DNA from 3 places in the Streptomyces sp. NPDC039462 genome. Region 1 is predicted to be linked to each of the others. Evidence: riboswitches for the same ligand, from Rfam matches in the RefSeq annotation. Region 1 holds a riboswitch; each other region holds the start of a gene.
What was found. A riboswitch is a leader RNA that binds a small molecule or an ion and turns the genes downstream of it on or off. The one in region 1 is predicted to bind cyclic di-AMP.
Positions count from the first base shown of each region.

Region 2: linked by a shared signal. The riboswitch ahead of ACZ7LU_RS22390 (M23 family metallopeptidase) and the one ahead of ACZ7LU_RS33780 (transglycosylase family protein) in region 1 are both predicted to bind cyclic di-AMP.
Region 3: linked by a shared signal. The riboswitch ahead of ACZ7LU_RS37365 (transglycosylase SLT domain-containing protein) and the one ahead of ACZ7LU_RS33780 (transglycosylase family protein) in region 1 are both predicted to bind cyclic di-AMP.

Region 1 covers NZ_JBVKAO010000008.1:117,868-128,196, reverse strand. Annotated here, with positions in the region: gene ACZ7LU_RS33795 (tetratricopeptide repeat protein) at 1-1,923, shown strand, start outside; gene ACZ7LU_RS33790 (cytochrome P450 family protein) at 1,969-3,300, shown strand; gene ACZ7LU_RS33785 (LysM peptidoglycan-binding domain-containing protein) at 3,420-4,487, shown strand; cyclic di-AMP (ydaO/yuaA leader) riboswitch at 4,683-4,834, shown strand; partial or broken gene ACZ7LU_RS33780 (transglycosylase family protein) at 4,839-5,234, shown strand; partial or broken gene ACZ7LU_RS33775 (LysM peptidoglycan-binding domain-containing protein) at 5,358-5,561, shown strand; gene eno (phosphopyruvate hydratase) at 5,895-7,175, shown strand; gene ACZ7LU_RS33765 (septum formation initiator family protein) at 7,305-7,784, shown strand; gene ACZ7LU_RS33760 (DUF501 domain-containing protein) at 7,828-8,385, shown strand; gene ACZ7LU_RS33755 (Ppx/GppA phosphatase family protein) at 8,382-9,323, shown strand; gene ACZ7LU_RS33750 (NAD(P)/FAD-dependent oxidoreductase) at 9,667-10,329, shown strand, end outside.
Region 2 covers NZ_JBVKAO010000004.1:15,535-25,863, forward strand. Annotated here, with positions in the region: gene ACZ7LU_RS22365 (MFS transporter) at 1-1,135, shown strand, start outside; gene lhgO (L-2-hydroxyglutarate oxidase) at 1,279-2,493, shown strand; gene trmB (tRNA (guanosine(46)-N7)-methyltransferase TrmB) at 2,819-3,676, shown strand; gene ACZ7LU_RS22380 (PrsW family glutamic-type intramembrane protease) at 3,733-5,082, shown strand; gene ACZ7LU_RS22385 (aldo/keto reductase) at 5,093-6,037, opposite strand; gene ACZ7LU_RS22390 (M23 family metallopeptidase) at 6,167-7,252, opposite strand; cyclic di-AMP (ydaO/yuaA leader) riboswitch at 7,264-7,411, opposite strand; gene ACZ7LU_RS22395 (PP2C family protein-serine/threonine phosphatase) at 7,633-8,880, opposite strand; tRNA gene ACZ7LU_RS22400 (tRNA-Met) at 8,978-9,051, opposite strand; gene ACZ7LU_RS22405 (YceI family protein) at 9,256-9,801, shown strand; tRNA gene ACZ7LU_RS22410 (tRNA-Lys) at 9,860-9,932, opposite strand; gene ACZ7LU_RS22415 (LamG domain-containing protein) at 10,068-10,329, opposite strand, start outside.
Region 3 covers NZ_JBVKAO010000010.1:30,820-41,148, reverse strand. Annotated here, with positions in the region: gene ACZ7LU_RS37380 (VOC family protein) at 1-418, opposite strand, end outside; gene ACZ7LU_RS37375 (hypothetical protein) at 545-2,155, opposite strand; tRNA gene ACZ7LU_RS37370 (tRNA-Met) at 2,570-2,643, opposite strand; cyclic di-AMP (ydaO/yuaA leader) riboswitch at 3,543-3,695, shown strand; gene ACZ7LU_RS37365 (transglycosylase SLT domain-containing protein) at 3,700-4,419, shown strand; gene ACZ7LU_RS37360 (hypothetical protein) at 4,721-5,500, shown strand; gene ACZ7LU_RS37355 (catalase) at 5,839-8,118, shown strand; gene ACZ7LU_RS37350 (DUF5133 domain-containing protein) at 8,304-8,534, shown strand; gene ACZ7LU_RS37345 (hypothetical protein) at 8,647-9,744, opposite strand; gene ACZ7LU_RS37340 (GlxA family transcriptional regulator) at 9,784-10,329, opposite strand, start outside.

The DNA.
Region 1 (10,329 bases):
GCACGCGTTCTGTTCACCGAGTTCTTCGAGCAGTCGCCTGCCGGAGTGGCCGAGGGCGAGCTCAAGGCCGGCAGGCGACGGGCGGCGGGACGGAGTGGGAGTTTCGACCAAGTCGCGCTGCGGCTGGCCTGGGCCGAGATACTGCACGGCTGCCTCAGGGCCGGAGGCCGAAAGCAGGCGAGCCGCCTCCGCACGGTCATGGCCGTCCTCGCCCCCGACGCCGGTCGGCCCGTGGCACCGACGGCGGGCTGCGACGTCGCCCCGGCCGCCGTCGTCGCCGACCTCGCGGACTCCTCCATCGACTATGCGCCCCCTGCCTGGTACACCGCCGACCAGTCCGAAGGTGACAAGGAGGCTGAGAAGCAGGCCGATGCCGCCGCCCGGAACTCCGTCACCGGCGGCGCGCAGAGCACCGTCGTGCAGGCCGACTCCATCGGCTCGCTCACCGTCAACGCCCCAGCCCCGTCACCCGCACCCCAGCACGCCGCCGCCGACGGCTGGCCCCGCCTCGACGGGCTCCGCCGCCTCGGCCTCGGCGTGCGCCCCACCCGCAGACCGGCCGGTACGACGGCGCTGCCGCCCTACGTCACCAGGGACTGCGACGACGAGCTGACCGTCCTCCTGAAGCAGGCCGCGCACTACGGCGGCCTCGTCATCGTCACGGGCGGCCCCCTGTCCGGAAAGACCTCGACGGCGTGGGCGGCCCTGCGGGCGAGTGTGGCGGAGGACGCCCGGGTCTTCGTCGCGAGCGGCGGAGCGAACCTTCGCGACCTCCCGGACCAGCTCCGGGGCCGGGAGGCCACGGGCACCCACGTGGTGTGGCTGGACGACCTGGACGGCCACCTCGCGGAGCCCGGCACCCCCGGCGTCCTCGCCAGGCTCACCCATGACCGCGTCCTCGTCCTGGCGACGATGCGGGACGAGGCGTACGACAGACACCGCTTCGGACACCATCCGGCCGCCCGCGTCCTGAGCGTCGCGCAGACCGTCGAGGTGCCCACCGAGTGGAGCGAGGCGGAGCTGGCGCGGCTCGCGACGGCCGACGACCCGCGCCTGACGGACGCCGTCCGCTGGCGCGGGGACCTCGGCATCACGGAGTTCCTCGCCCTCGGCCCGGACCTGTGGGAGGAGTGGCGCAGGGCGCGCCGCGCGGGCACGCGGCTGCTCGGCCACCTCCTGGTGCGCGCGGCGATCGACCTGGCGCGGTGCGGGCTGACCCGGGGCGTCACGCCGAAACTGCTGAGGAAGGTCCAGGAGGAGTACGACCTGGAAGGCCCCCTCGTGACCGGGGCGACGTCCGAGGAGACGTTCGAGGAGGCGCTCGCCTGGGCCACCGCGCCCCGGCACGGCGTGACGGGCCTGCTCGTACCGGGGGAGTGGCCCGGCACCTGGCGGGCGTACGGCTCGCTGATCGCGGACGCGGCCCGCTCCGAGCTGACGGAGCCGGTGCCGGACGGCGTGTGGGTCCGCGCGTACGAGGAACTGGAGCCGCATGAACCTGCCGAGCTGCGCGGTCTGGTGACCGCCTTCCGGCTGACTCTCATGCCCCGCGCCGCGAACGGGGACGCGGACGCCATGTCATGGCTCGGCCTGCTGGCGGGGGACGAGGGGGACACGGCGGCCGCCGAGGACTGGTTCCGTAAGGCCGCCGACCGCGGGCACTCCCGGGCGGCCGGCCGCCTCGGCCACCTCCTCGCGACCCGGGTCGCGTACGAGGAGGCGCTCCCCTATCTCACGGCCGCCGCGAAGGCGGGCGAGACCGGGGCGGCCGCCCTGCTCGGCCAGGTCCACCAGCACCTGGCGGTCCACTACTTCCGCATCGCCCAATCCGAGGGCGACGCCTCAGCGACCCGTCGCCTGAAGGGCCCCCTCCGCCCCACAGGCCCCCTCTCCATCCACTCCCCGGACCCTCACTTCGACTGACGCCCGAGGAAGAGCCCCGGCTCCCCCTAGGGATACGGTCGCCGCATGCACGACCAGCCGCCCGCGACCTGCCCCGCAGGAGCCACCCCCGCGCCCGGGGCGACCCCGCAGCCCGAACTCTTCAGCTGGGAGTTCGCCACCGACCCCTATCCCGCGTACGCCTGGCTGCGCGAGCACGAGCCCGTGAGCAAGCAGCGGCTTCCCAGTGGGGTCGAGGCCTGGCTGGTCACCCGGTATGCCGATGCGCGGCAGGCCCTTGCCGATCAGCGGCTCAGCAAGAATCCCGCCCACCACGCCGAGCCCGCCCACGCCAAGGGGAAGACCGGCATCCCGGGCGAGCGCAAGGCCGAGCTGATGACGCATCTGCTCAACATCGACCCGCCGGACCACACCCGGCTGCGCCGCCTCGTCGCGAAGGCGTTCACGCCGCGCCGCGTCGCCGAGTTCGCGCCGCGGGTGCAGGAGCTGACGGACCAGCTCATCGACCGGTTCGCCCGCGAGGGAAGCGCCGACCTCATCCACGAGTTCGCCTTCCCCCTCCCCATCTACGCCATCTGCGACCTGCTCGGCGTCCCCCGCGAGGACCAGGACGACTTCCGCGACTGGGCGGGCATGATGATCCGACATGGGGGCGGGCCCAGGGGCGGTGTCGCCCGGTCCGTCAAGAAGATGCGGGGCTACCTCGCCGAGCTCATCCACCGCAAGCGCCTCGAACCGGGCGACGACCTCATCTCCGGCCTCATCAAGGCCTCCGACCACGGCGAGCACCTCACCGAGAACGAGGCCGCCGCGATGGCCTTCATCCTCCTCTTCGCCGGGTTCGAGACCACCGTCAACCTCATCGGCAACGGCGTGTACGCCCTCCTCACCCACCCCGAGCAGCGCGAGCGGCTGCAGAGGGCGCTGGACGACGGCGACACCGGCCTCCTGGAGACCGGCATCGAGGAACTGCTGCGCTACGACGGGCCCGTCGAGCTCGCCACCTGGCGGTTCGCGACCGAGGCGCTCAGCATCGGCGGACAGGACATCGCGGCGGGCGACCCCGTCCTCGTCGTGCTCGCCGCCGCCGACCGCGACCCCGCCCGGTTCGACGATCCCGACACCCTCGACCTCTCCCGCCGTGACAATCAGCACCTCGGATACGGGCACGGCATCCACTACTGCCTCGGCGCCCCGCTCGCCCGCCTGGAGGGCCGCACCGCCCTCGCGACCCTGCTGCGACGCCTTCCCGACCTGCAACTGGCGGCGGATCCCGCGGATTTGCGGTGGCGTGGCGGGCTGATCATGCGAGGACTGCGCACGCTGCCCGTGGAGTTCACAACCGCACAGAAAACGGTGCCCGGCGTACACCCCACTGACGGGCCGTCAGGACTGTGATGTTCACGTGATCTCTGCTGCATCGACTTGTGACAAGCGTTCGACTGCGGCTACGTTCACGACGACTTGAGCGCCCCAGGCGCCCAAGTCGTCGCTGCAGTCTCCTGAAAGGCACCCGCATGCTCTCCGGCAATGGTCGTCACCGACGCCCCCGCCAGGCCCCGGCCCTCATCGTCGCGGCAGGTGTCACCGGATCAGCCATCGCCATCCCGCTGCTCGGCGCCACCAGCGCGAGCGCCGCCGAGACCACCACGTGGGAGAAGCTCGCCGAGTGCGAGAGCGGCGGCGCGTGGAGCGCCAACCCCGGCAACGGCTACTACGGAGGCCTCCAGCTCTCGCAGGAGACGTGGGAGGCGTACGGCGGCCTCGACTACGCGACCAGCCCCGACCAGGCCAGCCGCTCGCAGCAGATCGCCGTCGCCGAGAAGATCCTCCGCGACAAGGGCACCGCGGCCTGGCCGAGCTGTGCCCCGATCGCCGGGCTCAGCAAGGGCGGTGCCGCGGCCGACGTCGACCCGGGCGGGCCCGTCACCCCGACGCCCTCCGACTCGACGGGTTCGGCCGACTCCAAGGACCCCGAGGGCTCCAAGGATTCCAAGGACGCCAAGGAGCCCGAGGGTTCCAAGGACTCCAAGGCCCCCGAGAAGGGGACGGACAAGTCTTCCGGCGAGACCACGGACTCCGCCGACCCGGAGCGGCCCTCCGACGACGCGAGCGACACGCCCGCCTCCGGCGACGGTTCGCGAGAGAAGAATCACGACGAGTCCGGCGAAAAGGACGGCAAGGGCGGCAAGGGCGACGCCGAAGACGCCGACGGCAAGGGCGACTCCGGCAAGTCCGGCCAGAAGGACACCACTTCACCCGCGCCCGAGAAGTCGACCGACCCGGCCGACGACGCCACCGACCCCAACAGCTCCTCCTCCGGCCGCCACCGCGGCGACCGCGCGGACGAGAGCGACAGCGCCGGCGACCGCCCCGGACGGCACGCCTCGCGCGGCGCCGACCGCTCCGAGAAGCTCGCCGACGGGACGTACACCGTGCGTTCCGGGGACAACCTCTCGGTCATCGCGGACGACTTCGGGGTCGACGGCGGATGGCACGAGCTCTACAGCGAGAACAAGAAGACCGTCGGAGGCGACCCGGATCTCATCCTCCCCGGTCAGAGCCTCGATGTGGGCGAAAAGTAACGGGATTTGACGATGCGTCTGCGGGGGACTTGGCCGGTGTTGTCCGGTTTGGCGCGAGTGAGAGATGGGTCTCAGAAGCCCTGATCGTCTTTGAAATTCGGTGGGGAGCGTGTCTACGGTCGTGACCGCTCGCCACTGGTGAGCCCCGCCGGTCGGTACGCCGAATCCTGCCAACGGCCGGACGGGAACAGTCGTCGCTCAAGAGCGCCGTGGGCAGGAGCGGGGGACCCAAGGTAAGTGCCGTGTCATGCGGCTAGGGGTGAAGCCGCACTCGCGAGAGTGCGGCCGGGCAACCACATCGGCCCGAACCCGACAGCTCACCTCGCAGGCGTCGGTGTAGGGGATGAACTCATGCTGCTTTCCGGCAAGGGCAAGCACCGTCGCCCGTCCAAGGCCACTCGTGTCGCCACGCTCGTCGGCGTGACCGGCGCCGCCGTCGCCGCCCCGCTGATGGCGGCCGGCTCGGCCAACGCCGCCACCGGTCAGGAGTGGGACGCCGTCGCCCAGTGCGAGTCCGGCGGCAACTGGTCCATCAACACCGGCAACGGCTACCAGGGCGGCCTCCAGTTCTCGCCGTCCACCTGGGCCGCGTACGGCGGCACGAAGTACGCGCCGACCGCCGACAAGGCCTCCAAGGCCCAGCAGATCGAGATCGCCGAGAAGGTCCTCGCCGGCCAGGGCAAGGGCGCCTGGCCGAGCTGTGGCGTCGGCCTCTCGGGCGCCGCGTACAACGGCGGCGGCTCGCAGCAGCAGGCCCCGCAGCAGCAGAGCAAGCCGCAGCCGCAGCAGACGCAGCAGCAGGCCGCTCCGCAGCAGCAGGCCGCGCCGAAGCAGGCCGCTCCCAAGCCGCAGCCGACGCCGCAGACCGAGACCAAGAAGACCGTCGAGACCCCGACCGGCAAGAAGGTCGAGAAGGGCGACGGCGAGTACAAGGTCAAGACGGGCGACACCCTGTCCAAGATCGCCCAGGCGCACGACGTCAAGGGCGGCTGGCAGAAGGTCTACAAGCTCAACGGCGACATCATCGACGACGCCGACTTCATCTACCCGGGCCAGCAGCTCCACCTGAGCTGACCCGGCCGGTCACGGCCGTGCCTCGGCGGACGCACGGCCGTACCCCCCGTCCCCACGGGCTCCCCGCCCCGGTGCGCGTATCCCCCGTACGCACCGGGGCGGGGGCATGTCCGCACCCGTTCCCTCCGCCGCCTCCGGCCCCTCTTGTTCGCTACTAGCGAGTAGAGAACATGGCCTTACGCCCTGTTTCCGCGCCATATGGGCCTTGTGTCGTCCCAGGGGACGGGCGGTCGGCTGGCCGAAGGCCCGGAGCCGGTTAGGCTCAGGAGACGCAGGGCCGAAGCGGCCCGGCGTAATCGTGTTTACGCGTCACACTCCCAGAAGGAGATGCTCGTGCCGTCCATCGACGTCGTCGTAGCCCGGGAAATCCTGGACTCCCGAGGCAACCCCACGGTCGAGGTCGAGGTCGGCCTCGACGACGGCAGCACCGGTCGTGCCGCCGTCCCGTCCGGTGCCTCCACCGGTGCCTTCGAGGCCATCGAACTCCGTGACGGTGACCCCAACCGTTACCAGGGCAAGGGTGTCGAGAAGGCCGTCCTCGCCGTCATCGAGCAGATCGGCCCGGAGCTCGTCGGCTACGACGCCACCGAGCAGCGCCTGATCGACCAGGCGATGTTCGACCTGGACGCCACCGACAACAAGGGCTCGCTCGGCGCCAACGCCATCCTCGGCGTCTCGCTCGCCGTCGCGCACGCCGCCTCCGAGGCCAGCGACCTGCCGCTCTTCCGCTACCTCGGCGGTCCGAACGCGCACCTGCTGCCCGTCCCGATGATGAACATCCTGAACGGCGGGTCGCACGCCGACTCGAACGTCGACATCCAGGAATTCATGATCGCCCCGATCGGCGCGGAGTCCTTCTCCGAGGCCCTGCGCTGGGGCACCGAGGTCTACCACACGCTGAAGAAGGTCCTGAAGGACAAGGGCCTCTCCACCGGCCTCGGCGACGAGGGCGGCTTCGCCCCGAACCTGGACTCCAACCGCGCCGCCCTCGACCTCATCCTCGAGGCCATCAAGCAGGCCGGTTACGTCCCCGGCGAGCAGATCGCGCTCGCGCTCGACGTCGCCGCGTCCGAGTTCTACAAGGACGGCAAGTACCAGTTCGAGGGCAAGGAGCGCTCGGCCGCCGAGATGACCGAGTACTACGAGGAGCTCGTCGCCTCGTACCCGCTCGTCTCCATCGAGGACCCGCTGTTCGAGGACGACTGGGCCGGCTGGAACGCCATCACCGAGAAGCTCGGCGACAAGGTGCAGCTCGTCGGCGACGACCTGTTCGTCACCAACCCGGAGCGCCTGGCCCGCGGCATCGAGGAGAACTCGGCCAACGCCCTGCTCGTCAAGGTCAACCAGATCGGTTCGCTGACCGAGACCCTGGACGCCGTCGAGATGGCCCAGCGCAGCGGCTTCAAGTGCATGATGTCCCACCGCTCCGGCGAGACCGAGGACGTCACCATCGCCGACCTCGCCGTCGCCACCAACTGCGGCCAGATCAAGACCGGCGCCCCGGCCCGCTCCGAGCGCGTCGCCAAGTACAACCAGCTCCTGCGCATCGAGGAGATCCTCGACGACGCGGCGGTCTACGCGGGCCGTAGCGCGTTCCCGCGCTTCAAGGGCTGATCACCGCTTCAGGGCTGATCACGCACGAAGCCCGGCAGTGACGCCGGGTTACCTACGTCCCCGCACATGGTCCCGTACCGTGTGCGGGGACGTACGTACGTGCAGGCGCTGCGCCGGGGAGGCGGAACCATGGCCAAGGCCGGGACCAAGGACCGGTTCTCCACCGCGACCCGTCTGCGGCTGCTCGGTGAGCAGACCGCGGAGCGCGTCTACCGCTCCCAGACCAAGCGCCAGGCCCGCCGCTCCCGGCTCACCGGGCGGGCCGCCCTTCTCGCGCTCGTGCTCTGCTCGTTGGTCGTCGCGCTCGCGTACCCGATGCGGCAGTACGTCTCGCAGCGCGCCGAGATCGACGACCTGCGCAGACAGCAGGCCGAGCACCGCGCGGACGTCGAGAAGCTCCGCGACGAAAAGGCCCGCTGGCAGGACGACGCGTACGCGGAGCAGCGCATCCGCGACCGCCTGCACTACGTGATGCCGGGCGAGACCGGCTTCACGGTGATCGACCCGGCGGCGGCACAGAGCCGCCGCACGGACCAGGGGGCGGCAGCGCGCCCCTGGTACTCGAACGTCTGGGACGGCGTCGACAAGGCCGACCGCCCCGACGACTGACTCCCCGATCCGTACCCGACCCGTACCGACACGAAAGACAGGCATGGAAACGCCCCCGCCGAGCACCCCGCGCACCGAGCCCACCGACGCCGACGTCGAGGCCTTCAAGCAGCAGCTCGGCCGACCGCCGCGCGGCCTGCGGGCCATCGCGCACCGCTGCCCCTGCGGACAGCCGGACGTCGTCGAGACGGCGCCGCGCCTCCCGGACGGGACGCCCTTCCCGACGACGTACTACCTGACGTGCCCGCGGGCCGCCTCCGCGATCGGCACGCTGGAGGCCAACGGCGTCATGAAGGAGATGTCGGAGCGGCTCACGACGGACGAGGAGCTGGCGAAGCAGTACCGCGCCGCGCACGAGGACTACATCGCGCGCCGTGACGCCATCGAGGTCCTTGAGGGCTTCCCGAGCGCGGGCGGCATGCCGGACCGCGTGAAGTGCCTGCACGTCCTGGTCGGTCACTCGCTGGCCGCCGGCCCCGGTGTGAACCCGCTGGGCGACGAGGCCATCGCGATGCTCCCTGAGTGGTGGGCGAAGGGCCCGTGCGTCACGCCGTGCACGGACGCCACCGCCGACGCCGCCGCCGACGGGGGCGCCGAGTGACCCGCGTCGCCGCCATCGACTGCGGCACGAACTCGATCCGCCTCCTGGTGGCGGACGCCGACCCGGCCACGGGCGAACTGGTCGACCTGGACCGGCGGATGACGATCGTCCGGCTCGGCCAGGGCGTCGACAGGACGGGGCGTCTCGCCCCCGAGGCGCTGGAGCGCACCTTCGCGGCCTGCCGCGAGTACGCCGCCGTCATCAAGGAGCACGGCGCCGAGCGCGTCCGCTTCGTCGCCACCTCGGCGTCCCGCGACGCCGAGAACCGCGACGCGTTCGTCCAGGGCGTCCTGGACATCCTGGGCGTCGAGCCCGAGGTCATCTCCGGCGACCAGGAGGCCGAGTTCTCCTTCACCGGCGCCACCAAGGAGCTGACGGGCCGCGACGACGTCGCCGCGCCCTACCTGGTGGTGGACATCGGCGGCGGCTCCACGGAGTTCGTGGTCGGCACGGACCACGTGCGGGCGGCCCGCTCCGTCGACGTCGGCTGCGTCCGCATGACCGAGCGTCATCTCGTACGCGACGGGGTCGTCACCGACCCGCCCGCGGCCGAGCAGCTCGACGCGATCCGCGCCGACATCGAGGCCGCCCTCGACCTGGCCGAGCGCACGGTGCCGCTCAAGGAGGCCCGCACGCTGGTCGGCCTCGCGGGTTCGGTGACCACGGTCGCCGCGATCGCGCTCGGCCTCGACACGTACGACTGGCGGGCGATCCACCACGCCCGCATCCCGTACGAGCAGGTGAGCGCCATCGTGGACCGCCTCACGCACGCCACGCACGACGAGCGCGCCGCGATCCCGGTGATGCACCCGGGCCGCGTCGACGTCATCGCGGCGGGCGCCCTGGTGCTGCTCGCGATCATGGACAGGGTGGGCGCGCGCGAGGTCGTGGTGAGCGAGCACGACATCCTCGACGGCATCGGCTGGTCGCTCGCCTGAACCCGCTCGCGGGAAAGTTCGTGAAGTTCTTCACAAGGAAAAAGGCCCTGATGGGCGAGGTTCGACGGTGTCGGGCCGCCTAAAGGGGGCTTTTCGAAGGGCCGCGCCCGTGGCCGGGATGTTTCGTGCGGGTCACCGGAGTGTGGTGTCGGGCTCCGGTTCGGGCCGGGCGGGGCCTCGGAGTGCAGCTCACAAGGGGTGCACAACGACTCGTGTGGCATCGTGGTTCCCCACCGGCACCATGACCTCGGTCACGTGGGCGGCGAAGTGTAGCAGAGGCCCTTGGCATGCTTGTGAAGGGGCGCACGAGCGACCCCCGCCGGGCGGGTGGATACTCGATGGCATGAGCACCACGGAGCGTCCCAGGATCCTCGTAGTAGGCGGTGGGTACGTAGGCCTGTACGCAGCTCGGCGCATTCTCAAGAAGATGCGCTTCGGAGAGGCGACCGTCACGGTCGTCGACCCCCGGTCGTACATGACCTACCAGCCCTTCCTCCCCGAAGCCGCCGCCGGCAGCATCTCGCCGCGGCACGTCGTCGTACCGCTGCGACGCGTACTGCCGAGGGCGGAAGTCCTCACCGGTCGGGTCACCACCATCGACCAGGACCGCAAGGTCGCCACGATCGCGCCGCTCGTCGGCGAGGCCTACGAGCTGCCTTTCGACTACCTGGTCATCGCGATGGGCGCGGTCTCCCGCACCTTCCCGATCCCCGGCCTCGCCGAGCAGGGCATCGGCATGAAGGGCATCGAGGAGGCCATCGGCCTGCGCAACCACGTCCTGGAGCAGCTGGACAAGGCTGACTCCACGACCGACGAGGAGGTCCGCCGCAAGGCGCTGACCTTCGTCTTCGTCGGCGGTGGCTTCGCGGGCGCGGAGACCATCGGCGAGGTCGAGGACATGGCCCGCGACGCGGCCAAGTACTACAAGAACGTGAAGCGCGAGGACATGCGCTTCGTGCTCGTCGACGTCGCGGACAAGATCCTCCCCGAGGTCGGCCCGAAGCTC
Region 2 (10,329 bases), on a different contig from region 1:
GGCGGTGAAGTCCGCGACCGAGCTGTACCGCCTCGATCTGGCGGGCCGGCGCGCGGGCGGCGGGATCTGGCAGTCCCTGGCCGGCTCCTTCGCCGTCAGCGCGTACGCGACGCCCGCGTCGCGCTGGCTCATAACCCCGGCCGACAGCTCCGTCGCACGCGACGTCTCGAGCGAGACGCCCCGCGACGCCGTGCACGCCGACGACAGCGGCGCGCCGATGAAGGTCGGCCACAGCGACGTACTGAAACTGCGGGAGGCCGCCGAGGACGCCCGCCGCTGGGACTCCAAGTACGGGGGCGGCGACTGGCGTTCCTCGATGGTCCCGGAGTGCCTGCGCGTCGAGGCGGCGCCCCTGCTGCTCGGCTCGTACTCCGACGAGGTCGGACGTGCCCTCTTCGGAGCGTCGGCCGAGCTGACCCGCCTCGCCGGGTGGATGGCCTTCGACACCGGCCAGCAGGAAGCCGCCCAGCGCTACTACATCCAGGCGCTGCGGCTCGCGCGCGCGGCGGCCGACGTCCCCCTCGGGGGGTACGTCCTCGCGTCCATGTCCCTCCAGGCGACGTACCGCGGCTTCGGGGACGAGGGGGTCGACCTCGCGCAGGCCGCCCTGGAGCGGAACAGGGGCCTGGCCACCGCCCGCACCATGAGCTTCTTCCGCCTCGTCGAGGCGCGGGCACACGCGCGTGCCAACGACGCGCAGGCCGCGGGGGCGGCGCTGCGGGCCGCCGAGGGGTGGCTGGAGCGGGCCAGGGACGGCGACCACGACCCCACCTGGCTCGGCTTCTACGGATACGACCGCTTCGCCGCCGACGCCGCCGAGTGCTACCGCGACCTGAAGGCGCCGCGCCAGGTGCGGCGCTTCACGGAACAGGCGCTGTCCCGCCCCACGGAGGAATTCGTCCGGTCGCACGGCTTACGCCTCGTGGTGTCGGCGGTCGCCGAGCTGGAGTCCGGGAACCTCGACGCGGCGTGCGAGCAGGGGACGCGGGCGCTGGAGGTCGCCGGACGGATCTCGTCCGCGAGGACCACGGAGTACGTGAAGGACCTGCTGCACCGCCTGGAGCCGTACGGGGACGAGCCGCGGGTGGTCGAGCTCCGCGAGCGGGCCAGGCCCCTGCTGGTGGCCCCGGCGTAGGCCCCGTCCTGCCTCACTCCCCGGTGAACCACCGGCTGAGGCCGGGTTAACCGGCGCGGAGCGGTCGGGGAGGATCCGGCGGCCGAGGTTTGGCGGCGTTGTCAGTGGCGCAGGGCAGTATCTGTGGTGGGAGGTGAGGCGCGGTGAAGAAGGTCGCGTACGACTGCGACGTGCTGGTGATCGGCGGCGGCATCGTCGGGCTCGCGACGGCGTATGCGCTCACGCGCGGCGCTCCCGGCACCACGGTCACGGTCCTCGAGAAGGAGCCGGGCCCCGCCCGCCACCAGACGGGCCGCAACAGCGGAGTGATCCACAGCGGGATCTACTACCGCCCGGGCTCCCTCAAGGCGAGGTACGCGGTCCGAGGCGCCGCCGAGATGGTCAAGTTCTGCGCGGAGTACGGCATCGCGCACGAGGTCACCGGCAAGCTGATCGTCGCCACGGAGCGCGCGGAGCTGCCCCGCCTGCACGCCCTGGTCCAGCGCGGCAGGGAGAACGGCATACCGGTGCGCGAGCTGGGCCCCGCCCAGATAGTCGAGTACGAGCCGGAGGTCCGCGGCCTGGCCGCCATCCACGTCGGCACCACGGGGATCTGTGACTACAGCGCCGTGGCGCGGCACCTGGCCGACGCCTCCGGTGCCGAGATCAGGTACGGCGCGGCCGGTGAGGCCGTCCACATCGACCGCCGCCCCGACCGCGGCGTCGCGGTCCGCACCGCCGACGGCTCCGTCGTCCGCGGCAAGGTCCTGGTCAACTGTGGAGGGCTGCACTGCGACGAGATCGCGCGGCTCACCGGCGACGACCCGGCCATGCGGATTGTTCCGTTCCGCGGGGAGTACTTCGAGCTGGCCCGGCCCGAGCTGGTGCGCGGCCTCGTCTATCCCGTGCCCGACCCGGCCTTCCCCTTCCTCGGCGTCCACCTCACCCGGGGTATCGACGGCGGCGTCCACGTGGGGCCGAACGCGGTCCCCGCGCTCGCCCGCGAGGGGTACGACTGGTCGGTCGTCCGCCCCCGCGAGCTCGCCGGGACCCTCGGCTGGCCCGGCTCCTGGCACCTCGCCCGCCGCCACTGGCGGTACGGCGCGGGTGAGCTGCGCCGCTCCGCCTCCAAGTCAGCCTTCACCGACGCGGTGCGCAGGCTGCTCCCCGCGGTCCGCCCCGCCGACCTGGTACCGGCCCCCGCGGGCGTCCGCGCCCAGGCCGTCCTGCGGGACGGCACACTGGTCGACGACTTCCTGATCCGCGAGGGCCCCCGCACGGTCCACGTCCTGAACGCCCCCTCACCGGCCGCGACGGCATCCCTCCCGGTAGGCAGAGAGGTCGCCCGCCGGGCACTGGGGGTGCTGAGGGGCGAGTGAGGCCCGGCGGGGCTGGGGGCGGGGCTCGCGGCGCGACTGGGGCACGCGGCTCGCGGCGCGGTCAAGAACGGAGCGCTGTGCAGCCGAGCACGGAACTCGCCGCGCGACCGAGCACACGGCCCACGGCGCGCTCAGGCACGGGCTCGCGGCGCGACTGGGGCACGCGGCTCGCGGCGTGGCTAAGCACGGAGCGCTGTGCGGCCGAGCACGCAGCTCGCAGCGCAGTCGAGCCCATAGATCGCCGCGCGCGGCTAAGCGCGCCGCCCCCGGGCCCCTCCCCGGGCGCGAACCCCCACCCCCGCCCGCCCCGTAAAATTGCCGCACTGTGTCTGACTCTTCCCGTATCCCTGATGCCTCCGGCGGTCCCGGCAGCTCCGATGTTTCCCGGGCCGGTGGCCGGGCGCAGGCCGCGCCGCGGTTTCCCGGCGGGCCCTCGCCCGATCCCGCGGGCTCGCACCACGAGCGGCGGATCCGCAGCTTCCAGCCCCGCCGCAGCCGGGTGACCACCAGCCAGGAGGACGCGCTGCGCCGGCTCTGGCCCAAGTGGGGCCTGGACATCGACGGGCTGCGCACGCTGGACCTCGCCGAGCTCTTCGGGGACGGCGGGACACCGTCCGACAAGCCCGTCGTCCTGGAGATCGGCTTCGGCATGGGCGAGGCCACCGCCCAGATGGCCGCCGCCGACCCGGACACCGGCATCCTCGCCGTCGACGTGCACACGCCAGGACAGGGCAACCTCCTCGCCCTCGCCGAGCGCAACGGCCTGACCAACGTCCGCGTGGCCAACGGCGACGCGATCATCCTGCTCCGCGAGATGCTGGCGCCCGCCTCGCTCGACGGCCTCCGCGTCTACTTCCCGGACCCCTGGCCCAAGGCCCGCCACCACAAGCGCCGCCTGATCCAGCCGGAGTTCCTGACGCTGGCCGCGCCTTCCCTCAAGCCCGGCGCGCTGCTGCACTGCGCGACGGACTGGGAGCCGTACGCCGAGCAGATGCTGGAGGTGCTCACCGCGCACCCCGACTTCGAGAACACCCAGCCCGACGGCGGCTACGCGCCACGCCCCGACTTCCGCCCCCGCACCCGCTTCGAGGGCCAGGGCCTGGACAAGGGGCACGTCGTCCACGACCTGCTCTTCCGCCGAGTCGCCCCGCCGCAGAGCCAAGTCGCCCCGCCCCAGGACTGAGACCCAAGACTGAGGCACCGTCGCGGCCGCCCGTCACCCTCGTTAGGGTCGACGACGTGGCCACCAGTCCTCCGTATCCGATACCCCCCGAGGCGCCCGCCCCGGGGGCGCTTTCCCGCGTCCGCTGGTGGCAGCGGCGCGCGATACGCGTGGCCGCGCTCGTCACCCTGCTCGCCCTCTCCGGCCTGGTGATCCTGGCCCTGGTCAGGGAGCAGACCGGCACCGAGGGCTTCCTGGTCGGGCTCGGCCTCGCGACCGTGCCCGTGCCGCTGCTCGTCGCCGCGTTCCGCTGGCTGGACCGGGTGGCGCCGGGCCCCTGGCGGAACCTCCTCTTCTCCTTCTCCTGGGGCGCCTGCGCGGCCGCGCTCATAGCGATCGTCGCGAACAGCTTCGCGATCCGCTGGATAGCCACCGCCACCGCCGACCCCAGCAGCGCCGACACCCTCGGCGCCACCGTCATCGCCCCGATCGTCGAGGAGAGCGCCAAGGCGGCGGCCGTCCTGCTCGTCTTCCTCTTCCGCAGACGCGACTTCACCGGCATCGTCGACGGCATCGTCATAGCCGGGGTGACCGCGACCGGGTTCGCGTTCACCGAGAACATCCTCTATCTGGGCAACGCCTTCGTCACCGACCAGCTGAGCCGCGAGAGCGGCCTCGCGTCGGTGACGGCAGCGACCTTCTTCGTACGCGTCGTCATGTCCCCGTTCGCGCACCCGCTGTTCACGGTCCTGACCGGCATCGGCTTCGGCATCGCCGCGCTCTCGGCCGAGCACCGGCACCTGCGCCGCGTGCTGCTCCCGCTCACCGGACTGCTGCTCGCGATGGGCGTGCACGCGCTGTGGAACGGCTCGGCGGTCTTCGGGCAGTACGGCTTCTTCGCCGTGTACGCCCTCTTCATGCTCCCGGCGTTCGGCCTGCTGACCTGGCTGGCGATCTGGACCCGGCAGCGCGAACTGCGCATGATCCGCGCCGAGCTGCCCGTGTACGCGGCGGCGGGCTGGCTCACGCCGCCCGAGCCGTACGCGCTCGGCTCGATGCGCGCCCGCTCGGTGGCCCGCGACTACGCCTCGTACACCTGGGGAAAGGCCGCGGCCCGCACGGTCGCGGAGTACCAGATGTACGCGACGTCGCTCGCGTTCCTGCGCCACCGGGGCCGCCTCGGGCGGGCCGGTGCCGACTTCGTCGTACGCGAGCGGGAGCTCCTCGAAAAGCTCTGGGAGCGCCGCGAACCGTCCCGCCCCGCGCTGGCGTACGCGGCCGGGGCGACGGCGCCGGCGGTGCCCCCGATGCCGTACACGCCCTACCAGCCGTACCAGCCGTACGGCCACACCCCGCCCCCGTACGGGCAGCCGCAGCCCCACCCGGCGTACGGCTACCCGGCGCACAACCCCTACCGCAACATCTGACCGCCGGGCGTCAGGCGGACGCCGCGGTCAGCGCCGCGACCTCCGCCTCCGTCAGCTCCAGGTCGCCGACCGCGAGCAGGGCGGGCAGCTGCTCCACCGTGCGCGCGGAGGCGATCGGCGCCGCCACGGTGGGCTGTGCCGCGAGCCAGGCGAGCGCCACCGTCGCGACCTGGGCGCCCCGCGCCCCGGCGATCTCGTCGAGCGCGGCGAGGACACGGTCGCCCCGCTCGCTGCCCACGTACTCCTCGACCCGGCCGCTCCGCGCGCTCTCCACCTGGGCGCCCCCGCGATACTTGCCGGTGAGGAAGCCGGACGCGAGCGCGTAGTAGGGGACGGCGGCGAGGCCGGAGCGGGAGGCGACCTCCTGGAGCGGGCCCTCGTAGGTGTCGCGGGAGACGAGGTTGTAGTGCGGCTGGAGCGCGACGTACCGCGCGAGGCCCTCGCGGTCGGAGAGGTCGAGCGACTCCTGGAGCCGCTCGGGGGTGATGTTGGAGGCCGCGATCGCCCGCACCTTGCCGGCCCGCACCAGTTCGTCGAGCACGCCGATGATCTCCTCGACGGGGAGCGACGGGTCGTCGTAGTGGGTGTAGTAGAGGTCGATGTAATCGGTGCCGAGACGGCGCAGGGAGGCGTCGACCGCGCCCTTGACGGTGGTCGCGGAGAGGCCCTTGTACTCGGGGTGCGCGCCGACCTTCGTGGCGATGACGACGTCGGAGCGGTTGCCGCGCTCGGTCAGCCACTCGCCGATGAGGGTCTCGGACTCGCCGCCCCGGTTGCCCTCGACCCATGCCGAGTAGACGTCGGCGGTGTCGATGAAGTTGCCGCCGGCCGCGGTGTAGGCGTCGAGGACGGCGAAGGACGCCGTCCGGTCGGCGGTCCAGCCGAAGACGTTGCCGCCGAGGGAGAGCGGGAAGACCTCGAGGTCGGAAGAGCCAAGCGGGCGTAGAGAAGTCATATGTCCCTCAACACCGGCGCCGGAAACGGAATTCCGTTCGGCCGGACCGGCAGCCCTGGCGTCGGGGGGTTGTCGCCAGGACCGCCGGAGTCTCTCAGAAGGGGGTGGGGGCTGCGTCCCGGAGTCGGGTCAGGGGTTCAGGCCCTTGCTCTGCAGCCAGCCGAGGGGGTCGATCCCGGAGCCGCCGGGCGTGTGGACCTCCAGGTGGAGGTGGGGCCCGGTGACGTTGCCCGTCGCGCCGACGCGGCCGATGACGTCGCCCGTGCTGACTTTCTGGCCGGCGCTGACGTTGAGCGAGGACTGGTGGCAGTACCAGATCTCCGTGCCGTCCTCCAGTTCGAGCACGGTGCGGTAGCCGTACGCGCCCGCCCAGCCGGCCTCCTTGACAGTGCCGGTGTGCACCGCCTTGAGCGGGGTACCGGTGGGAGCAGCGAAGTCCAGACCCGTGTGGTGCCCGGAGGACCACATGGAACCGGCGTCACCGAAGTGCGACGTGAGGGTGTACGAGGAGGTGGGGATGGCGTAGCTCTTGGCGAGCTTGGCGCGGCGCTCGGCCTCGGCCTTCGCCTTCCGGGCCTCCTCTTCCTTCTTCTTCTTGGCCGCGGCCTTGGCGTCCGCCGCCTTCTCGGCCGCCTTCTGCTGTTCGGCGGCCTCTTCGGCGGCCTTCTTGACGGCGGCCTCCTCGGCCGCGGTCCGCACGGCGGTGTCCGCCTGCTCCTGCTGGTTCTCGGCCTGCTGCATGATGCGGGCGCGCAGCGCCTCGCCCGCGTCGGTGGTGCCCTGCTCGGCGTCGGCGGTGCTGACACCGGCGGCGGTGAGCGGAGCGGCGGCCGCGACCGTGGTGGTCTCCGGCGAGTCCTCGGACATCAGGGACCCGACGCCCGGCAGGGACTCGGCCGCCGGCAGCGAGTCGGCGACGGCGCCCACGCCCGGCAGGTCGGGCAAGGATATGGAGACCGGCGGCTTGCCGTCCTGGGCGGTGGCGATGCCGCCGGCGCCGACGGCGGCGATGACGCCCACGCCGAGCACGGTGGAGCTGCGGGCAAGCCCGCCGCCGCCCTTCTTGTGCACGCGGTGCCTGCCGCGGACGGGGCGGATGGACTCCTCGGTGGGGTTCCACTCCTCGAAGGTGTCGAGGGGGCCCTCGTCGTACGAGCCGAAGTCGTCGTCATTCGGCACGTACACGGCTCGGGGGGCAGGCCGGTTGGACGCCACTGGGGCGCGCTCCTTTCCTTCCTTCTCGCCTACCGGGTTAGCTGACGGGTTCGGAGCAGGAAGGTCTCCTACGAACACCTGGCACGGAGGCACAGCTGCCCGATTCACCCCAAGTTGGTGGTTCCCCGGCTCCCTTGCGGGATTAGGCGCGTGCGCGCGGAGCCGCCTCTAGTGACGGCTGGGACGACCGCGCTGCGTTATCGAACGTTAATAGACAGGGGGTCCGTATTCCAAGCCGTTCCGGTTGATCGTTAACGCTGATCGCGTGTACGTACCGGGACACGAGGGTGCGGACCGGGGCGAGTTGACCCCCGGCCTTCAAACACCGGAGCTTCACATTTCCTTGACAGTGTGTCAGTTGTTATGCGGAGGGGTGTACTTCAGTCACCGGCGGTGACCTCCGGATCGCCGGCGGCGGGCCGCCGCACCGCGAGCAGCGCCATGTCGTCCGTCATGGCGCCCCCGGTGTGCCGCCGCACCTCCCCCGCCAGGGCGGCGAGCAGCGCGTGCGGGCCGCCCCGGCCCGGGAAGATCCGCCCGCCGAGCCGCGCCGCGGGATCGTAGAACTCCCCCGCCGCGTCCCGCGCCTCCGACAGGCCGTCCGTGTAGAAGAGCAGCGTCGCGCCGGGCGGGAACTCCGACTCGTCCGCCCGGTCCGGCCAGACCCCCAGGTCCCCCATGCCGAGCGGCAGCGCGGGCTCGCTCGCCGACATGACGCACAGCCGCCCGTCACCGCGCAGCAGCAACGGTGGCGGGTGCCCGCGGTTGATCAGGCGTACGGAACCCTCGCCGTGCCGGATCTCCGCGAGGACGGCGGTGGTGAACCCCTCGAACGCGTCGAGCCCGTCGCGCCGGGTGCCCTCACGCGCCAGCGCCCGCTCCAGGCGCTGTGCCACCGCCTCCAGGGTGGCCTCCTGCTCGGCGGCCTCCCGGAAGGCGCCGATGACGACGGCGACCGCCGCGACCGCGCCCATGCCCTTGCCGCGTACGTCACCGACGATGAGCCGCACGCCGTGCGGGGTGTCCTGCACGGCGTACAGATCGCCCCCGATGAACGCGTCGGCCTGCGCGGCCTCGTACCGTGCCGCGATGTCGAGCCCGCCGATGCGCGGGTCCGGCGCGGGCAGCACGGCGCGCTGGGTGGCCTCGGAGATGGAGCGGGCGATGGCGAGCCGGTCGTTGCCGCGGCGCACGACACGGTTGATCACGATGGCGAGGGCGGCGACGGTCGCCACGGTGACCACTTCGGTGACGGCCTCGACATGGCTGCTGACGCGGTTGCCGTAGTGCAGGAAGTAGTGCAGGAAGAGGACGGCGCCCGTGGCCGCCGCGCCGGTCAGGACAGTGCTGAGCAGCGAGTAGAAGGGAGCGGCGATCAGCGGGGCCGCCGTGAAGAGCGGGGCGGCGGTGAACTCCGGCGGGGTCGACACGTCGTAGGCGACACCGACGATGAGCAGCAGGAGAGGCAGGACCCGCACGAAGGCGCGCTCGGTACCGGTGGCCCCCCTGGCCTCCCTGGCCCCTCTGTCCCCCCTGACCCCTCTGCCGTCGGGTACTCCTCGCTGCCCCACCGCTTGTCTCCCGCCGACTCCGCGCCCATCACCGCGCTCCACCCAGGGTTCCCGCAGCGGGAGGAGGGTGCGACCTGGTGTGGGCCGAGCGGGTTACGGGCCCGGAAAACACCTGAGGCCGGGAAGCTGATGCTTCCCGGCCTCAGGCCTTCAGTAGCGGGGACAGGATTTGAACCTGCGACCTCTGGGTTATGAGCCCAGCGAGCTACCGAGCTGCTCCACCCCGCGTCGGTAAACCCAACAGTACGCCATCCGGAGGGGTGCGTCGAACCACTTGACTCAGGGTGGGCCTGCGCTCGAGCAGCCCGGAGGGGTGCCGACCCCGGCGGTATGTTCGAGCCTCCACGGTCGATCCACGCTCCACGACGCCTTCTCCAGTGACCGGTTGCACCGAACGCTTACTGCCTCTTTCCCACCGGGAGTGACCAAGCAATGTCAACCATCACCAAACTCAGCGAGCTGAGCGGCGAGTACGTCCTCGACACCGCCCGCACCCGCATCGGCTTCGTCGCCCGGCACTCGGTCGGACCCCAGGTCCGTGGGCACTTCGAGGAGTTCGAGGGCAGTGCCCAGCTCGACGGCGACGACCCCTCGAAGTCCGCCATCCGGCTCACGATCCGATCGAAGAGCCTGCAGAGCCACAACAAGTTCCGCGACGACCCGGTGCGCGCCAAGTTCCTGGACGCGGAGAACCACCCCGTCATCACCTTCGCGTCCACCGAGGTGGAGCAGGTAGACGGAACCACCTTCAAGGTGACCGGCAACCTGACCCTGCGCGGCACGACCAGGCCGCTCACCCTGACCGTCGAGACGACCGGCGGCGAGAACGACGCACAGGGCGACCTGCGCGTCGGCTTCAAGGGCAGCGTCCTGATCAACCGCAAGGACTGGGGCGCGACCGCGAACGCCGCAGACGTACTCTTCGTCAGCCCGAAGGTGACGGTCGAATTCGAAATCGCGGCACTCCGCCGCCCCTGACCCCCCACAACACACCGAAAGCCCAGCTCGGAGACGACTCCGAACTGGGCTTTCTCTGTAGACCGTGTGGGACTCGAACCCACAACCAATGGATTAAAAGTCCACTGCTCTGCCAATTGAGCTAACGGTCCTCGTCGGTGCACCCCCGAGCATAGCGGGAGGGGGCCCGTCATCCGATCGGGTATCGCCGTCGAGGACCAGTGCTGTTGCGGAACGGGAGGTTCCGCGGAGCTGTGGAAGCCTCCGCGGCAGCCTCCCGCCGCGTGTCAGATCGACACGCCCAGCCTCACCACATCCTGCTCGCTGAGCACTCCCGCGTAGGCGTGCACGTCGTCCACGGCCCCGTGCAGGTACTCGCCCCGGCCGTCCGCCGTCGTGGCCCGGCCGACCTGCGGCCCGGCCTCGGCCCGCCACGCGTGGTGGAACGGCGCACGGGCCATCGGTGTGCCGTCGACGTACAGCAGCACCTCGTCGGCCCCGTCGTCGTACACCACCGCCAGGTGGTGCGGGTCACCCGGCGAGGCCCAG
Region 3 (10,329 bases), on a different contig from region 1:
CGTTGCCCTCGATGTCCTGCATCACGATGCACGACTCGTTGTCCTCGTCGGCGGGCAGCAGTTGGACGCGGACCGCGCCGAGTGCGACCAGGCGGGCGCATTCGGCCTCGAGGACGGCCAGGCGCTCCTCCCCCACGAGTCCGGTGCCGGCCCGCACGTCCAGGTGCACCCGGTTCTTGGCGGTCTTGCCTTCGGGGACGCGCTGGAAGAACAGGCGCGGGCCCACCCCTGAGGGGTCGCTGCACACGAACCATGCGCCCCGCTCCTCGGCAGGCTGGGCGCGGTTGAAGTCGTCCCAGGTGGCGAAGCCCTGCGGGGGCGGCGGTACGACGTAACCCAGCACCTCGCACCAGAAGCGGGCCACCCGCTCGGGCTCCGCGCAGTCGAAGGTGACCTGGAACTGCTTGATCGTTGGCATCGGCGCACGATAGCAGGGGCCGTGTCGCTCATCTCCGGGCGCGGTTGCCGAAGTTGTCCGGCCGGCCCGGTCCACGCACGAAGGCGGGGCCGCCTTCGTGCGTGGCGCTCAGTGCCCCGGAGTCCGCTAGCGGACGTCGACGTAGTCCTCGCGGCCGTAGTCGGCGTAGTGGGAGCTGACCGTGTCGGTGTAGCGCATCTGCCAGGTGCCGTCCTGCTGGGCGGTGAACTTCTTGCTGAACGTGCCGTTGCTCAGCGTCCTGGTGCTGCCCAGTTCCTTCCAGGCGGAACCGGCCGTCGCGGCCTTGAACCAGACGCGGATCTTCTGCCCGCCGTACGGCCGCCAGGTGGAGCCGGACTTCTGCATCAGGCCGCCCTTGGCGGTGACCTTGGTGCCCTTGCGGACACCCTCGGGCGTGACACCGTCGTCCCAGACCTGGGTGTACTTGCGGCCCAGCTTGAAACTCGCGCTGTCCACGCCCGAGTTGACCAGGCGCAGCCGCCACTGGGCGCCCGCGTCGGCCTTCTTCGGCGAGGAGGCGGTGAAGGAGTCGCCGTAGGCGGCGTCGAAGGTGCCGGTGCTCGACCAGGTCCCTCCCGCGGGGCGGTGGTCGATGGACACCTGTGCCTTGGTGCCCGCCGGGTAGGTGCCCTGGGTGACGCCGAGCTTGCCGGTGAAGGTGACCTTGCGGTACTTGCTCACCGTGGCCTTGACGTCCGTCAGCTCGCTCGTGCGCGGGGGCGTGGCCAGCGTGAAGGAGTGCGGGGCCGGGGCCGTGAACCAGTTCCGCGCACTCGGCTGGACGCTGACCGGGCCGCTGCGCCGGACGGTGTAGCCGGTGGAGAAGGCGCCGTTCTCGCCGCTCACCACGATCTTGCCGGGGTCTCCGGTGCCTTCGGTGCCGATCCGCACCTCGGCGGCGAGCGGCTTTTCGGTGCCGTCGTCCGCGATGCGGGTGAGCTTGCCGCTGACCGGGATGTCACTGCCGTAGGGCGCGGTGACCGTGCCGGCCGGGGCGTCGACCTTGAGCTTCAGTTCCTGCCGGCGGAAGGGCAGGTGGAGCGACTCGTACTGCTGGTCGAACATGTACTCATAGGTGACGTCGGTGCCGCCCTCACCGGAGTACCCCGACGTGGTGAACCGCCCCGCCGCGTTCGTCCACACCCATCCCTCTCTGCGGGTCTCCCGGGCGCGGTAGTACATGCCCACCCCGGCGAAGGGCTTCACCTCGTGGGTGCGGGGATCCTCGGCCACCAGGGACCCGGTGACCTTGGCGGTCGGGTTGTCGTAGGAGATCCAGGGGTGGCTGCTGGTGAGGGTCAACTTGGGGTTGAGCCCATAGTTGAGAAAGCCGGTCGACCGCTGGACGATCTCGTCGGGCTGTCCGTCCCTGGCCACGACGTCGATCACGTAGGCGCCCATGGCGGGCAGGGTGACCGGCTCGGAGCGGAAGGTGTCCTCGTAACACTGGCCCGTGTCGGGGCAGGTCTCGGTGCCGGTGAGGCGGAGACTGGCGAGGACCTCGGGGTCGTTCTTGGCGTGGATCTCGAGCGTGACGTCCCTGGGGTGGAAACGCGCGGACATATGCTCGTAGAGGGCGTAGAGCTTGCCGCCCTCCTGCAGGGTTTCCGTGCGGCTGCGCGAATCGCCGTCCCCTGCGTGCGCCGCGGGTGCGGCGACCAGTGTGGCAGTGCAGACCACGAGGCCCGTGGTCAGCGCCGCCGTGAACTTCTTCAAGACTCCCCCATCGGATCTTGCTGTGTGTGTCGCGCGTTTGACCGGTGGGGTGGGCGAATGGTTGTGCGACTGGTGGCGCGGGTCAGGGCTGTCAGGGTGTCGGTGTCAGTGGTGCCGCCCCTGCGGGCCGTGCGGAGCAGTCATGTCGGCTGTCCGGCAGGCCCATGACGTTCAGGCGGCAGACATTCAGTTCCAGGTCTGCGCAGGCGAGCAGGCACGGCCAGGTTCTCTTCCGGCCCATCGTCAGCCAACCCGTCACCGCCATGCCGGTCATGTGCGGTGCTCCGACCGGCAGTTCAGCTGTCGCTTCGGACGAGAGGCCGCCTCATGCCCGGTTCGGCCGGATGCTTCGCGGCCGCCGGTAACACACAGCAGGGCCCGGACCCACATGGGATCCGGACCCTGCTGTTGCAGTAGCGGGGACAGGATTTGAACCTGCGACCTCTGGGTTATGAGCCCAGCGAGCTACCGAGCTGCTCCACCCCGCGTCGTGTTCCTTCACCCTACGCCACTTGGGAGGTCCCTCGCACCACGGTGCGGGCACCGCAGGCATCCGCGGGCGGCGGCCGACGCCGGTTGGGCGGCATCTTGTACGCGGACAGGCCGGCAAGTGCCTTGCCCGGCCGTGCAGTACACAGCCGCAGAACATTTCCCTTTCACATCCGCCCCCGGGCCGCTTTTCGTTCCCCTGTCAGTTTTCGTCGGAATGGAAAGGGAAATCCCTCAGGCCGGTCGGGTGGGCGCCGTTGCGGTGACTGTTCTTCTTTTCTGGGCAGGCGTCACTTTCTTTACCGGGCATGCCGTTCCGCCTGCCCGCCGGGGACGAGTTGCGGGCGTCCGGTCCCCACAAGCCCTTGCCAGAAGCGTTATTGACGTGGTGTTCGCTGTTGTCTCACGACGGCAGCGATTGCCGCTCCCCCACGAGCGGACCCCGGGACGGACCGGGCAGGCCGACAGGTCGACCCCGGCCGGAGGTATGACCGTTCTGCCGCGAATGGCCACCTTTGCTCCTGTCCGTATTCCACCGAATCGGGCAACCTTGAGGCTTTAGTAGCCTAGGTAAGGATTTGACCGCTCTGTGGATGACTTGAGCGAAATGCCGCCCTCTGCTGCCCGGCCGTGCCGCATGCCACCCGTCTCCCGTCCAGTGAAATGGGTCACGCCCGGCGGCCCGTGGCGGCGCGGGCCGCTGTGTGCGGTTTCGTTCTGCGCAAAGAGAGTTGAGTTTTCGATCAAAGAGAGGGCGGGGTCGCGAGGGCCCGGGAAGGGCCCCGTGCATTCCCCTCATTCGAATTCCGGCCTTGTTCCGCACCGGCTTTCTCGCCTAACGTCACCGTCAATCCGGATGGAACGCCGAATCCTGCCGCTGTCCGGAAACTCTCCCACCCACACCCACTCACTTACGCACGGCAGGAGCGGGGGACCCAGGTAAGCCGCCGATCCCGGTGACGGGACGGCTCGGGGTGAAGTCGCATTCGCTGCGACCGGACATCTCCCGTCCGAACCCGACAGCTCACCCCGCAGGCGACGGAGAGGAATTCGTCATGCCCGCAAAGGGTAAGCACCGCCGCCCCAAGTCCAGCCCGCTCACCCGGGGCATCGCCGCCGCGGGCACGGGCGGCGCCGTGCTCGTTCTTCCGGTGCTCGGCGCCACCACGGCCGCCGCCGCGCCGGCCGCCGCGGCCGCCAAGCCCGCCGCGGCCCCGAAGACCTATGTCGTCGTCGCGGGTGACTCCCTGGCCGGGATCGCCCGGGAGCACTCCGTGAGCGGCGGCTGGCAGAAGCTGTACCAGGACAACCGCGGCGTCCTCGGCGACGACCCGAAGCTGATCCACCCCGGCCTCAAGCTCACCCTGGGCACCAAGGCCCCGGCCGCCCCCGAGCGGGCGGACCGCTCCGAGCGCGCCAACGCCGCCGAGCCCGCCGCGGTGAAGAAGTCCTACGCCAACAACCTCGACGGCTGGATCCGGCAGTCGCTCGACATCATGGCCCAGCACGGCATCCCCGGCACCTACGAGGGCATCCACCGCAACATCATGCGGGAGTCCTCCGGCAACCCGATGGCCATCAACAACTGGGACTCCAACGCCGTCGCGGGAACCCCCTCCAAGGGCCTCCTGCAGGTCATCGGCCCCACGTTCTCCGCCTACCACGTGCCCGGCACCTCGACGGACAGCTACGACCCGGTCGCCAACATCACCGCCGCCTGCAACTACGCGGCCGCCCGGTACGGCTCGATCGACAACGTCAACGGCCCCTACTAGACCGCACCCCCACCCCTCCCCGGTCGGTGACTGAGCCCCGGAACGCATGGCGTTCCGGGGCTCTTCGCGTGGTCAGGCCGCCGCCCATGTCATCGGATCTGTGCAAACACGGGTCGGTTCACAGCATGCTCAAGGAGAATGGGCCGCTCCGGTTGTCCGTACTATCGCCGTGTCAGGGCATCTGTGTACTGAATATTGCTGTCACCCCGCAGGCCCGGGCCCCAACCCCGGTCCCGGGAAGCACACATGTGCAGCAGGCTCTTCAACTCCGGCCCCAGGTCCGGGAAAGGTTGTGCGCCCCATGTCCGAGAACGTTTCCGCCACCGAACTGACATCGCAGTACACCGCTCAAGTCCGTGCCGACCTCGAACGCAACGCCAAGGAGCAGCAGCGCCTCAGCGCGGAAATCGCCTCCTTGCAGGAGCAGTTGGCGGCCCATCAGCGTGACCACGCGGTGCTGGTCAGCATCCAGCAGGCGCTCGGCGAGGAGCCGGCCGCCCCGGAGCCGGCGGCCCCGCAGGAGCGGGCCGCGGTGCCCGCCCCCCGTACGAAGAAGAAGTCGCCCGGCTCCGCCGCGGCGGGCAAGCGGGCGCGGGTGACCACGAGCGCTCCGCAGAAGGCGGCCGCGGGCAAGGGCGCCGGGAAGGGCGCTGCGAAGAGCGCCGGGAAGGGGGCCGCGAAGAGCTCCGGCAAGGAGGCAGGCAAGACCGAGGCAGGCAAGGCCGAGGCCGCCAAGCCCGCCAAGCCGGCGCAGCCGACGCTGGTCGAGCTGATCCGCGGGCATCTCGCCGAGCAGAGCGAGCCGCGCTCGGCGGCGGAGATCGCCACGGCCCTGGGCCAGGCCCACCCGCAGCGCAGCGTGAAGACGACCGTGGTGCGCACCACGCTCGAAGGGCTGGTGGCCAAGAGCCAGGCCCAGCGCAGCAAGCAGGGCTCGTCCGTGTTCTACACCGCCGCTGCGGCGCCGGTGCCCGCGCAGGCGGCCTCGGCACCGGCCGGGAAGCAGGGCGAGGAGCAGGACGGCAAGAAGCAGGGCGGCGCGGTGCAGGGTGAGGAGCAGCCCGCGGCGGCCGGTGCATGACCTCACTCATGGCCTTGCTCATGACCTTGCTCATGGTCTCGCTGCGGCAGGCCGGTGCCGGTCGCGTTCCGGCGGCGTCGCCGGTGGTCGGGTGAGGGCAGGCGGGGGACAGCAGGCATGACGGCTGGCCGGCCGGGCCGGCCTGCCGTCATGCCTGCTGCCGTGCGGCAGTTCCGGTGGCGGGGTCCGGCCGGGCGGGTCGGGCGAGGGGCCCGGACGGCGCAGTACATGTGTCCCACAAGAAGTCGTGGGGTACCCGTCGTCTCGCGATAGCGCCCCTGCCGCGTGTCACGCGCCGCTGTGCGTGGCGCGGTCCCGTCTCGAACGATCGGAATCCAGTGAGCGAGAAGAAGAACCCGGTGTCGGCCGCCGCGGAGAAGGCTGTGCAGAAGGTCCAGAACGCCATGCGGTCCGGTAACGAGATTCCCGGTGCCCCGGGCCCGGAGGCGGTGCCGGTGGAGGAGCCCACCGAGCCGCGCGAGCCATTGCCGCCCAAGGCCGACCAGCGCGGTCCGCAGACCTACAGTCCGACGGGACAGCCCACCGGGGTGCCGCAGGAGAAGGTCGCCCAGGAGGGGGCCTACCTGACCACCGCGCAGGGGGCGCGCCTGTATGAGACCGACCATTCGCTGAAGGCGGGTCCGCGCGGTCCGGTGCTGCTGCAGGACCACCATCTGCGGGAGAAGATCACTCACTTCGACCACGAGCGCATTCCCGAGCGGGTGGTGCACGCCCGCGGGGCGGCCGCGCACGGTGTCTTCCGGGCGTACGGCAGTGCCGCGGGGATCACCAAGGCGGGGTTCCTCGCCGAGGGGGTGGAGACGCCGGTGTATGTGCGCTTCTCCACCGTGCTCGGTTCGCGCGGCTCCGCCGACACCGTGCGCGACACCCGTGGCTTCGCGACGAAGTTCTACACCGACGAGGGTGTCTTCGACCTGGTCGGCAACAACATCCCGGTGTTCTTCATCCAGGACGCGATCAAGTTTCCCGACATCATCCATGCCGGCAAGCCGCATCCGGACCGGGAGATCCCGCAGGCGCAGAGCGCGCACGACACGTTCTGGGACTTCGTGACCCTGCACACCGAGGCCACCCACCACACGCTGTGGAACATGTCGGACCGCGGCATCCCGCGCTCGTACCGGATGATGGAGGGTTTCGGCGTCCACACCTTCCGGCTGGTCAACGCCGAGGGCGCCACCACCTTGGTGAAGTTCCACTGGAAGCCCCGGCTGGGTGTGCACTCCCAGGTGTGGGAGGAGGCGCAGATCACCGGCGGGGTGGACCCCGACTTCCACCGCCGTGACCTGGCCGACGCCATCGAGGCGGGGGCCTTTCCGGAGTGGGAGCTGGGGGTGCAGACCTTCCCCGACACCGAGGACCAGATGTTCGAGGGCATCGACCTGCTGGATCCGACGAAGATCGTGCCCGAGGAGCTGGCGCCGGTGCAGCCGATCGGGCTGATGACGCTGAACGCCAACCCCTCGAACTACTTCGCCGAGACCGAGCAGGTCGCCTTCCACCCGGGCCATCTCGTCCCGGGCATCGACGTCACCGACGACCCGCTGCTGCAGGGGCGGCTCTTCTCCTATCTCGACACCCAGATCAGCCGCCTGGGCGGGCCCAACTTCGCCCAGCTGCCGATCAACCGCACCCATGCGCCCGTCAACGACATGCTGCGCGACGGCATGCACCAGACGGCCGTGCACCGGGGTGCGGCGCCCTACCGGCCCAACTCGGTGGACGGCGGCTGCCCGTTCCTGGCGGGCGCGGACACCGGGGCCTACATCGAGGTGCCGGCCGAGGTGCCGGCCTCGCGCAAGGTGCGTGACGCGGCGGCCACCTTCGACGACCACTTCAGCCAGCCCCGGCAGTTCTGGCTCAGCATGACGCCCACCGAGCGCGAGCACATCGCGGCCGCCTACACCTTCGAGCTCGGCAAGTGCTGGAACGAGGGGATCAAGAAGCGCGGCCTGCAGGTGCTGGCCAACATCGACTCGCAGCTGTGCGCGCAGGTCGCCGCGGGCCTGGGGCTGCCGGCGCCGGAGCCGTCGGTGGCGCCGGCCGCGGTCGAACCGAGCCCGGCACTGTCCCAGCTGGGCCGGCAGTGGCCGGTGGACGGCCGGATCGTCGGCATCGTCACCGACGGTGTCGGTGACCTGGAGGGGGTGCGCACGGTGCGCCGGGCGGTCCTGGACGCGGGCATGGTGCCGCTGGTCATCGCCCCGGCCGGCGGCACCCTGGACCCCGACGGCGACCCGGTCGCCGTGCAGCGCACCTTCGCCACCGCCCGGTCCATCGAGTTCGACGCCCTCCTGCTGGCCGGCGCGCCGGCCCCCGCGCCCGACGCCTACGGGGCCCGGGATGCCAAGGCGGACGACGGCGCGGCCCTGCTGACCGGGGTCGAGCCGCGGCTGCTGCTGATGCTCATGGAGGCGTTCCGGCACGGCAAGGCCATCGGGGCCTGGGGGCGCGGCGCGGCCGCGCTGGAGGCGGCGGGGCTGCCCGCGGACGCCGCGGGCGTGGTCAACGGCGCGGGCCCCGAGGCGGTGCTGGAGGCGGTCACCGGGCTGCTGGGCGCGCACCGGGCCTGGGAGCGGTTCACCCCCGCCCTCTGACGGCGTGCGGGACCGAGGGCCCGGCGGGGGCGGGACGCTGGCCCCGCCGGGCCCTCGGTGGCTCGACTGGAGGGTGTCGCCGACCGGGGCGACAATGCTGATTTGTGGGGGAATGCCGATCTGAATCGGGGGCACAAGGGGCGGTGCACACCCCCCGGCGAGTAGTGGCGATGAGGAGGCCTCTGATGCTGATGGCACACCCCGTGGTGCTGAAGAACCTGGTCGAGCAGTACGAGACGCTGCGTGCTGTGCACGCCGAGAAGGGCACCAAGGAAGCCCGTCAGCGGATGGAGGACGTCGCCTACACACTGTGCGTGTCGACCGGCACCCGCGAGATAGGCGCCGCCCTCAAGGCCGCCCGCAGCCGGCTCGCCGCGCTCTCCCCCGAAGGCGGCTCCGCCCTGGTCGTGTCCTAGGCACGCCGCGCCGCGTTCGCACCCCTGGCCGCCGCCCCCACCCGGGGGGCGGCGGCTGACGTGTGCGGGGGGCCTTCTGGGTCCTGCGCGGTCTTTGCGTGCGGGGTCCTTCTCAGGCCTGGGCGGTCTCGTCGTGCGGGGTCCGGGGGCCGGTGGTCAGGGTCCAGCTGCCGCGGGCCTGCACCTGGTAGATGCCGGGGCCCGGCAGGCGCAGCGGCAGGTCGGTGTCGCCCTTGCCGCGGGCCGTTTCGGTGGGCTCGGCGAGGTCTTCGCCCAGGGCCAGCAGGCGTACGGTGCCGCGGCCGCGGTGGCGCAGCAGGGCCGGGCCGGCCGCGCCCGTGTAGCGGATGAGGTCCGTGCCGCGTCCGTGGAGGTGCCCGGTGAACTCGGGCAGGGCCTCGACCGGTTCGGCCCACGCCTCCCACAGAATCCCGGCCGCGCCTCGGAACTGGACCTGGAAGCGGGCCACTTCACGGTTGCCCGAGCGGCGCAGCGGCACGTGGGCGTGCACCGGTGCGAGGCCGTCGCCGAGGGTGTGGGTCTGTCGCTGGTCGCCGCGGAGCAGCAGGGTGAGAGTCAGGTGCCCGGCGCTGTGGCTGCGTACCTCCAGGACGGCGGGGCGGCCCACTTGGGGCAGCCGTACCCGGGCGGTGGCCGGGCCCTGCCCGTGCGCCCGGCCGTCCGCGGGCGCGGGAGCCGGTGTCCGGCCCGCGTCCGGCGGCGCGAGTGCGGTGGCGGTGGGGCGCCGCTCCTGGTGCCGGGTGCCGCAGGCCGCGCACGCCGCGACGTTGCGGGCGGCGCCGCCCTGCGGGGCCCAGGGCAGTTCGCGCACGGCGCGCCCGTGGCGGGCGTCGAAGAAGCACAGCGGCAGCCGGCGGGGCAGCGGCTCTCCCGCCCGGCGGGCGTCCAGGCAGGCCAGCGCGTGCCGGCCGTCGTCCAGGGCGCGCAGCACGTCCAGGGCGTCCTCGCGGTCGCGGTCCCCGACGAAGGCCCGCTTGGCCTCCTCGTAGGCGTCCAGGGCCCGGCCCAGGTCGGCGCGCATCGCGTCGGTGGCACCGTCCTGGCCGGGGGCGAAGTCGTGTTCGTCCAGCGCGACGCCGAAGGCGGTGATCTGCGCCTCGACGTCGGTGAGTTCCTCCTGTGCCCGGCGCCGTGCCGCCCGGGTGAACCAGCTCCCGGGCCGCCTCCAGGAGCGCTTGTCCCCGGCCATGCGACCACCCCCCTCTCTCCGGGGTGATCGTAGGCGGGGTCAGGGCGTGGTGGTGAAGGAGCGGCGGTAGGTGCGTGGGGGGACGCCTCGGCGGCGTACGAACTGTTCGCGCAGGACGGCCGCGCTGGTGTAGCCGACGCGGCGGGCGATCTCCTCGATGGGCAGGTCGGTGGTCTCCAGGAGTTCTTCGGCGCTGCTCAGGCGCAGGGTGCGAAGCCAGGCATGGGGGGTGGTGCCGGTGGCGGCGGTGAAGCGGCGGGCGAAGGAGCGTTTGCTCATCAGGGCGCGGCGGGCCAGTTCCGCCACGGGCAGGGGTTCGTGGAGGTGGTCGCGGGCCCAGGCCAGGACGTCGGTGAGGCGTTCGTCGCGGCAGTCCTGAGGGGTGGGGGCGGCCAGGTACTGGGCCTGGCCGCCGTCGCGGTGGGAGGGCAGCACCACGTCCCGGGCGACGGCGTTGGCCAGCGCGGCGCCGTGTTCCCTTCTGAGCAGGTGCAGGCACAGGTCGAAGCCGGCGGCGGCTCCGGCGCCGGTGAGGATGGGGCCTTCGTCGATGTAGAGGGCGTCGGGTTCGACGGTGACGGCCGG